One region of the Alicyclobacillus sp. TC genome, then DNA from elsewhere that is predicted to be linked to it. Evidence: riboswitches for the same ligand, from Rfam matches in the RefSeq annotation. Region 1 holds a riboswitch; each other region holds the start of a gene.
What was found. A riboswitch is a leader RNA that binds a small molecule or an ion and turns the genes downstream of it on or off. The one in region 1 is predicted to bind cyclic di-GMP.
Positions count from the first base shown of each region.

Region 2: another riboswitch for cyclic di-GMP. It lies ahead of sinI (DNA-binding anti-repressor SinI); the one in region 1 lies ahead of FY534_RS07415 (EAL domain-containing protein).
Region 3: another riboswitch for cyclic di-GMP. It lies ahead of FY534_RS12750 (hypothetical protein); the one in region 1 lies ahead of FY534_RS07415 (EAL domain-containing protein).

Region 1 covers NZ_CP044434.1:1,509,871-1,513,020, forward strand. Annotated here, with positions in the region: gene FY534_RS07405 (class I SAM-dependent methyltransferase) at 1-243, opposite strand, end outside; gene FY534_RS07410 (AbrB/MazE/SpoVT family DNA-binding domain-containing protein) at 452-715, shown strand; gene FY534_RS07415 (EAL domain-containing protein) at 986-1,765, opposite strand; cyclic di-GMP riboswitch class I at 1,940-2,024, opposite strand; gene FY534_RS07420 (3'-5' exonuclease) at 2,162-2,611, opposite strand; gene FY534_RS07425 (beta propeller repeat protein) at 2,792-3,150, shown strand, end outside.
Region 2 covers NZ_CP044434.1:593,798-596,947, forward strand. Annotated here, with positions in the region: gene FY534_RS02895 (hypothetical protein) at 1-112, shown strand, start outside; gene FY534_RS02900 (hypothetical protein) at 118-426, shown strand; gene FY534_RS02905 (helix-turn-helix domain-containing protein) at 639-992, opposite strand; gene sinI (DNA-binding anti-repressor SinI) at 1,067-1,207, opposite strand; cyclic di-GMP riboswitch class I at 1,270-1,366, opposite strand; gene FY534_RS02915 (helix-turn-helix domain-containing protein) at 2,362-2,814, opposite strand; gene FY534_RS02920 (MBL fold metallo-hydrolase) at 3,046-3,150, shown strand, end outside.
Region 3 covers NZ_CP044434.1:2,601,190-2,604,339, forward strand. Annotated here, with positions in the region: gene pabB (aminodeoxychorismate synthase component I) at 1-1,118, shown strand, start outside; cyclic di-GMP riboswitch class I at 1,193-1,280, shown strand; gene FY534_RS12750 (hypothetical protein) at 1,410-2,153, shown strand; gene FY534_RS12755 (sensor domain-containing diguanylate cyclase) at 2,222-3,150, opposite strand, start outside.

The DNA.
Region 1 (3,150 bases):
AATCATCGCATTGGTGGCAACGACTTTCTGATAGTAGGGTTGAATGGCTGGACGGGCAAACCAGTGCTCAGGCCAATATTGTCGGACTAACCGCCGAGCCTCTTGATGAATTAACTGTTGATGATGCGAAGTTATTGTTGCAACGGAAACATGTGTGAGTGTCGGGCCGACCAAGATATGCTCCTGTAACAATTTTTTCATGATGGGAGCCAGTCTGGGCAATTCTTCAACAATTTCTGTCATACGAACCTTCCTTTTCTAGTGCGAATGCTGTCTCATTTTATCAATTTTATCATGTTCGAAAGAAAAAGGATTCCTATCCATAGAAATGCGTATGTTGGAATAAAATCAATATTCGGAGCACAGAATAAATATAGAAACACATCCTTTCGACACCGTAGGGCTCACGCTTCACCGCGCGTGGGCCACTCCCATGAGAGGGGGAACCTGTGTGCAGGAAGACATACTGGATACAGGAATGACCAAGAGAGTCGATGAATTAGGAAGAATCGTCATTCCCAAAGAGTTACGAATGAGTTTAGGCATAGAGTGCGGAGATGAACTTGAATTTTTGTTAGATGAGGAGAATTTGATTCTTCAGAAATATGTACCGGGATGTATTTTTTGTAAGAATACAGAAGATCTTCTATGGTTTCACGAGCAGCAAGTCTGTCGTCATTGTACGCAGCAATTACAGCAGTATATCAAATACTAACTTGAATGAGCCACAGTCAAGAAAGCCCAGACTGTGGCGAATGACTTGTGTAGCCTCAGGCAACAGGTACAGTCTTACAGGTCGTCACGGCTGTAGGTACCAGCAAAAAGAACAATACAAAGATAATCAAAAATACAATAGCCCAGCGTGTCAGTCCATCGAGCATTTTTCAACCCTCCTTTAGCATTAAAACATGCTAAACGAGTCTTCATGGAACCGGACAAACACACGAATTTGAAAACGAATCCATCTAATTTACCTAGATTCGGTTCAGTTGACCTGCCCTCCAATCGAATAGGAAGTATTCAGAAAGGTTGAGGGAGTCATCATCGCCCAATCTTCCACAGCCATAGGTCGTGCCCAGTAGTATCCTTGACTTAAATCGATGCCCAGTTGTTGAGTGATTTGTACCTCCTCTATCTTTTCTACGCCCTCGGCAATCACTTGTTCTCCGGAATCCATGTAACACAATAGATGAGATAGTAACCGCTGTTTTCTATCTGAAAGATGAATGTTTTGAATGAGTGAACGATCTATTTTGATGAAATCGGGTTCCAATATCACCAAGGTAGACAAATTGGCATGTCCGACCCCCATATCATCTAAAGCAATTCGAACGCCTAGAGAACGTAAGGGTCGTAACATCTCGAATAGGGTTTTCGGATCATAAGCTATGTATTCAATCATTTCAAAGATAAGTTGGCTGGGCGGGCAATGACTCTCTTGCAACAGATGTTCTAATTCCTCCAAATAGGCACGCTCCGTCAGACTATGGGGACTAACATTGACAAAAATCGGTTTAGATTGCCATTTTGCTGGCAACTCCAAACGTTTCTTCAAGCTCATTGATAAGGCTAGCCGGTCGATTTCAGTAGATAGTTGATATTCATAGGCAGCCTGAAACCATACATCCGGCGGTATCCCCTTCCCCTCGCATTGAGGGCGACTTAACGATTCATACGCAAAAAAGTGCTCTTTGCGATGATGAACGATAGGTTGAAACACCACATCTAGTTGTCCTCTTTGAATACTGGATAAGATACTTTGCAAAACGGAAGTGGGTATATTTGGTCGATTAGACAGTTTATACCCCCCCCCCCCCCCCCGAGGGATATTTTACCATTTTTGATGTGTGAATCTTGTACCATGTGTATCTTACCCACCCCTCTATCGTTTGAGGGCCACCCGTTTCCTACGGATGGCCCCCTCGTTCTTCTCGCCCTATGCGGCAACCCGGCGATCCTAGGCACATACCCTTAGACCCGTAGCTTTGCGTCCCAATGTTTCCATTGGTATGCTTTGATACGCATTTCTGAAATTTCTTCCTACCTTATCTTCCTACAAATTCCGACAATTTTCAACCTTTTGTCACAAAAGGAAGGTCATATACCTCAAATTCATTTCGAGTGCGAACGTACGATCGAGCGAGTACACAAGAACATCTTCTTACCAATCCGCTGCGCTATGTGCCATATCCGCGTCGAGTTCAAGACCAAGCCAAGAACGCAGGTATGGATTGGTGTGTTTCTGTGCTTCTGGCCACAAATGACGAGCTAAACGGTAGGAACAGATCCACGGACGATGGGTTTCCGGCAAGAAAGACCGATCAAACTTGGCATTATGGGCCACCCGTACAGCGTCCTGGATATGCGTCAGAATGGTTGGCCACACTTCTTCCCATGTGGGTTTGTCTTTGACCTGTCGATTGGTGATGTGATGCACTTCCGAAGCTTCCGGCGGTATCGTTTGTTGGGGATTGACAAGCGTCTGATAGAGTGGGCGAATGCCGTTTTTGCTCACCTCGACCAGTGAAATGTCCACAATCCGATGGATGGTTGGGTCTAGACCTGTCGTCTCTGTATCCAGCACCACAAAGCGTGTATCCTGTATACGCATGTAGGTTCTCTTCCGTTTTTGGAGATTGTAACCAAAATAGGACGTTGGAACAAGCCTGTAACCGACAGAACACGCTCTGCAGTCACGAAGATATACCGTGCGGATGGAAAATGCTCTTGTCACAAAATGTGTAGCGGGTACGTCTATACAGGTAAACAATCGAAACTAGGGGTGGTTTTTGTGCAAAAACGAATCTGGGGACTGACTGCGTCTATGCTTGCATTGACGTGTTTGACGGTGACCGGGTGTGGGACAATGTCATTGATCAATAAAAATGGAAATACACTCAACCCTACAGCATCATCTGATAGTCCCCATTCATTTAAGCCAAGTCGAACACATCGAGATGTTAATTCAGCCAAAAGCGTAGTTATATCTCCTTTAGAAAACCTAAAATCAATCTATATGGTCAATGGAACCACCGGATGGGCCAATTCTTCCCGTTCAATTTTTCGAACTACAACGTCGGGACGAAAATGGGTACGAGTTTTCAATTCCAAGCACATTTTAGCGTTGGATGCAGTTAATTCACAAAATGC
Region 2 (3,150 bases), 920 kb from region 1:
TTCTCAAACAGTACAATCCAAACCTTTTACTTTATTGGAAGGTCAATCCTTGCTCATTCAGTACACGCTTCAATGGCCTTTAAGCGCTCATAATGATTATCAGGGGCTTTAGGCTATATGCAAGTGCAAGTTCAAGCGATTCCCGTGGGCACACCTTCTAATCCGTCAGGTCCGACAACGCCCAATAGACCACCTCAGCCCAATTTACCCAATGGAGGAAATCCTCCTGTTACTGTAACGCAGCCCAATCCATCAGGAGGGAATGCACCGCCGATTAGAGAACCAGGTTCTGGAAACGGAAGTCAAGGGGAGTTTCTAGCATTTCTAGTCACCCGTCAGGCGGGCATTCAGAAGGACAAACAGTTCATGTCATTCCCATTTCATCTCCTGGTCAATCTTCTGTCATTGGAGCAACATCTCCCGTGACTGGGGTACCTGTATTGGAAACTTTAGCCGAAGCTTTGAGTTTTATTCTGCTTGGCATAGGAATGCTTTTCTTAGGGAGTCGATTGCGAAAAGAGAGATAGGGATATTGAAAATCATTTCTAAATAGAGAATTTCCAAATAAAAATCCTCATTGCGCAAGAAATGAGGATTAAACATTTGATTTATGCCACTGATACGGATTATATAAAAAATTAAGAATCCCTTTTATCCTGGATTTTTTTCCATCTTTGATATTCAACAAATTGTTTGAATTCTTCAATATCAATCCCGGAAAGTTTTGCTTCTCTAGCAATTTCTAGCCATTCTTCATCAAGCCCGTATGGATTTTCTGAATCCACCGTGGATACCACATCCACAGGTAATAACTCCACCAAGGGAATTTGAAAGACATGAGAAAGTTTTTCCAAAACTTGAATGGACGGGTTTTGTTGTTTGTCTCGTTCAATCATACTTAGGTATGACTTGGCTACCCCAGAACGCTCAGACAACTCATTGAGCGACCAACCACGAGATTTTCGTAAGGCTTGTATGCGTTTGCCAATCACAGATGTCTCCCCGCCCACTCCATGTGTAAATTTTAAATAAAAGTGAATCATTTCATACTATTGACATTATTCCTTCAAGACAACGTTTGGATAGTGCGGGAAGAGAGGAAGCGTCTGACTTCTTCTTTCGTTAAACCAAAGTCTCGAGCCATTGCCATTAAACCTTCCCAATCCTGTAAGCTTTCAGTATCCCTTTTGTTCTCTTTGTCTGTCATTGTTTTAGGCTGAATGTTGTGCAATTCCCTTTACCCCATTTCGGTAAGATTTCCTACCGAACCCTTGCAACTCAGCCATCCTGGCTTAATTTTATATTTTTCCATCCAGGACCCGCAGTTTTGCGTCCCTGTCTTTCAACAGGTTTGCCCTCAAGGAACTAGGATACGTTCATTATACGAAACAGATTGTGCTTCGACAATCTAAAAATGTTCCGATTGGACTCATATCTATATTTTGAAACGAAAGAGATTGAATTGAAACATTTGGAACATTATTTCCGTTTACAATACTTTCGAGCACCGTAAGCATATGTCCTGTCGTCATAACGGTGAACGGGGAAATGCAAAGCGACGGGATCGAGAAAGGAAAAGAAACGTTTAAACAGAGATGAGCGTTACAAACAGGCTAACACAGTTGAAATATGAAAATATAGAAAGCCAATATGTTTTGCGGGTAGAGGTAAGGGATACGAACGGAATATTCATGAGAGAGATGAACGAATGAGAACTAACAGAAAATCAATCAAGGAATTAAAAAATTGGCGCTGCACCGCTCATATATGGACGGACAGCGCTCATCTCTTTAACAATAGCTCCCTTCAAACGGTTGAACTTGGTCCGGAATATGCGTCTCATTGAAAGATTGTGCAGGCAGATTAAAAAATTGATCCGTAATGCTAATAAGTGGGCGCAATACTTGTAGATTGAGTATATTTATAATCCCAAGTGGAATGAAAGATTTTCCAGTGCATACCATCCCAAACTTTGTTTCATGCATGTGGTTCCAAGTTTTGATGTTGAATAGGATTGTAAGCTTTTCCGCCAATCACTTGAGAACGTAATCGTTTTATTAACAAGAGAATCGTTAAAAGCTTGTATTTTGGCAGGCGTAAAGAACTGTATTCCTGAAATAGCAGAAAGTGAAAGAACTCCAATGGCGAAGTACCTAGAATAAGTTCCTTTTGTTATCAAAATAAGAGATTTACTAGTTATCTGTTGATTTTATATACAAATACCAATAAATACTATAAATAATTTAATTATAAAAATGGGTTTCATGAGCTAGTATTTAGGGGAAGAAATATAAATTTACTCATGGACCATGAGTCCAATGAGTCTAGTATTTGTGGTATTTATGCAATTGGACGGGGGAATTATTCCTTTGAACAGTCTATTTCTTTTAACAAGTTTTTAGCTCGAACCATTCTTTCTTGATATTGCAATTTCATTGCTTGAACATTTTCTACTTTTCGATTCATTTTTTCAATCAACTCTTCTAGTATTTGAATAAAATTTTGGACGATCCGTTTTTGTTCTTCTATATTTTCATTTTGCTCTTGAAAATTCTTCTTTAATTCTTGCAAGGATTGTTCAGCAGACAACGTTTCTTGAATCTCTTGCAGTGAAATGCCGAGATGCTCTTTTAAACGCAATATTTGCTGCAGCATGTCTATCGTTTTTTCATCGTAAAGTCGATGACCTCCATTTGTGCGTGCTGCTGCAGAAATGAGTCCAACTTCCTCATAGTAACGAAGCGTTCTTGGTGTGATACCAAGCTGTTTGGCAACGTTGTCGATAGTCAAAAAGTATTTATCCTGTTGTGCCAATCATATACCTCCGTTTCTTATCTAAGCTGATTTTGGTTGTATTCTTTCCTTCTACAGGACATGGCTCTAGGTTATCCTACAGAAAAGAAAATATATTCGAGTTGATTGCGATTTACACTTGGTCTAGGATATTATACAAGTTATTCAGTTAACGTCAACGTAAATTAGTTGCATGTTTTCATTGTTCATAAGGAGGTGAAACCCAAGCTGTGAAAAATCAGCTTGGGATAGATGAAGATAGCCAATGGAGTCGAAATGCTGGAATTGGAAATGAATATAATGGGGAGGAAAAATTTAATTCATCCAACACTCTTTTACGATGATTCACAAGCCATA
Region 3 (3,150 bases), 1.1 Mb from region 1:
GCAACGATATGAGCCGAATTTGTAAAATCGGCAGCGTACATGTACCTGTGCTGTTTGAAATTGAAGAATATCCTACCGTTTGGCAAATGACCTCCACCATTTGTGGAAACTTGCAACTCAACGTCCGTTTGGAAGACATTTTTAGCGCCTTGTTCCCTTGCGGGTCGATTACTGGAGCGCCCAAAATTCAAACGATGCGGCGTATTGCTGAGTTGGAAGCTGAACCGCGCGGAGTTTACTGTGGAGCTATTGGCTATGTCAAACCAGGCGGAGACGCGATATTCAACGTGGCCATTCGTACCGTTACATTGCATCAAAAGGGAAACACTTGGCAAGCGGAGTACGGTGTTGGCGGAGGCATAACCATAGATTCTACACCAACCGAAGAGTGGCGTGAGACTCAGGCTAAAACAGCATTTCTCAGACAAAATCGTTCACCTTTTTACCACAAGGAATTTGCTTTACTAGAAACACTCTTACTGCAAGATGGACAGTTTGTGCTACTAGAGGAACATATGGAAAGATTGCGATCATCCGCAGCTTTTTTCCATTTTCCTTTGCCAGAAGAACGCATTCTGGCTGATTTGCATTCACTGAGCATTGCCAGTTTTCATGAAGCAGCTTTGCGCGTACGTCTGACTGTGGATGCAAAAGGAGGATATGATATCAACTTCCAACCTACAGAACGTATGCACGGGAGAACCGATGCACTGCCAAACCCAGAAAGCACCAGACAAAACCCTGTCTTCAAAATCATGCTTGCCCAAAACCCCGTGGACTCAACAAACTTGTTTCTCTATCACAAAACAACCTATCGGAACCTTTATCAAGTACACGTTTCAACCAATCCTAACGTACTTGATACTTTACTTTGGAATGAGCGTGGTGAAGTAACTGAATTCACGATTGGTAATTTAGTCGTATGGGATAAGGGTCGCTATTGGACACCCCATCGCCATTGTGGCCTTTTAGCAGGTACGCTGCGCCAACATCTTTTAAAACGAGGACTTGTAGAAGAAAGCGTGCTGTCGTTGGACGACGTGTTGCATGCGGAGCATCTGTGGTTTATCAATTCGGTTCGCGGATGGAGAAAGGTTGAAATATGCAAAAATATTTAATTATATTCTATTTTTTATAGACAAGCCCGAATAGAATGATTATGATAAAGACAAATTTAAGAATTAAATTTAACATGTGTCAAAGGCAAACCTGTGGAAATGCAGGGACGCAAAGCTAAAGGGGCTAAAGCGAGAGAATCGCCATGCTTGCCAGTTGCCACTCATGAATGATGACGTGGTTTAACTGGCAATCAGGTGTCCTCCAGCCTGTCTGCCAGTTTTTCTTTTCTTTCAAGCCAGATTCAATAGCTTACTGGCTTCATCCATCGAAGTAAAAGGGGTTGGGTAAACTTGATGAAGAAATGGTTCAGTCAATTACAGCCAGACAAAAAATCTCTCCTTACCGGTGCAGTCGTTGGTACGCTCTTTGGCTCGCTGCTTGCGGGAGGTGCTGTGTTTGCAGCTACCAGCAACTTTGTCCAGGCTCAGAAAGAAATCGCGAATTACGACGGCATCAAGGGCAGTGCTCTTGTTTATGGCGGCACAACTTATGCTGAACTTTATGCCGTACAGCAAGTGCTCCAAAAACAAGGTATTGTGAACCAGTGGAATGGCGACGTCAAAAACTTCTCTATGGATTCTCCATCACAGAGCCTACAACAACTTTCCAGTGAGAACAGCAACCTAGATCAACAGGTAGGAGATTTTAAAGATATTCTCAAAAGTATTGAGAAACTTCCGAGCAATGACCAGCAACAAGTATTGAATCAATTAAATGGATTGCTTAGCAGTACGAGTACGTCCACCAATACAAGCACATCGGATAACAGCACGAGTGATTTAAATGTTTGGGCCAAAGGATTGTTAAGAGCTGAACAAGAAACGGAAGGAAATCCGGGCAACGCAAACTCAGTTCTGCAAAACCTGATTCAACAATTTTCTCAAAAACATGGAGATCACGGCAACAGTCAAGATCATCAAAATGATGGACAAGACGGACAAAACAATTCACAACAGAATAACGGCAGTAATTCAGGAGACGGGTCAACTACAGGATCAGTCTATGGCAATACAGGGGATAACTCCGGAGATTAAGGGGCAAGCATGACATTTGACCGTGTACTGCTATGATAAATATCTCGCCAACAGAGAAACAAGCGGTTTCAACGTTTCAGCAACGATTCCAGCTTTGGCGAAACAAACCGGTACACGGTCAATTGTCCTTTACGCTCATGTTTGGATTGATGCATAGCTTCGTTTGCAGCCAAAATCAAGTCTTCCAGCGTCTCCACTTGCACCGGATAACAGGCGGCCCCTACACTAACCGCGCCCTCAATGGTCTGCCCAGCGATGGTATATTGTCCACTCAACGCGCGAACGAGACGTTGTCCTACCAGATTACACTCTTCCAGTCCGTGTATTCGGCAGAGCACAATAAATTCATCTCCACCGTGGCGCACAACCACATCTCTTTGGCGCACCGCTCCACGTAAACGTTCTGAAAATTGCACCAAAAACGCATCGCCTGCGTCATGACCATAACGATCATTGATAAATTTAAAATTATCGCAGTCAATATAAAAAAGTCCATATGTTGCGCGAGAATTACGAAGAAGTCGCAGGCACCGATCTAAGTATCGACGATTGTGGAGCTTAGTCAGCGGATCGCGATAGGCAGCCTTTTTCAGTTTCTTTTCATAGCGTTTACGCTCAGATATATCACGTATAGTCAGAAGAAAATAGCGATGCTCAGCAAGCCGCTGCGGAAGAGGGTCAACGACCACTTCGCCGCACCAGCCTTCAAAATCCATATCCATCACATGCCGCCCGCTGTTTTGCGTTACAGTGCGCATAAGTGGAATGAGTTGTTCGAGAACATGGATACTGTGCACATCATGCAAAGAACGTCCAGTAAGTCCCTGCCATCCCCCAATACGCGCTTCCGCTGATGGGTTGCCAAAAATGTAAGTATATTCACCATCTGGCCCCTGGCGGACAACCGCCAACGGATCGGACATATGTTTGAGAATGTCGGAAAGCAAATCCAAGTGTTCGTACAGCGCTAATTGCGCAGCATCACTCGCGGCCATTT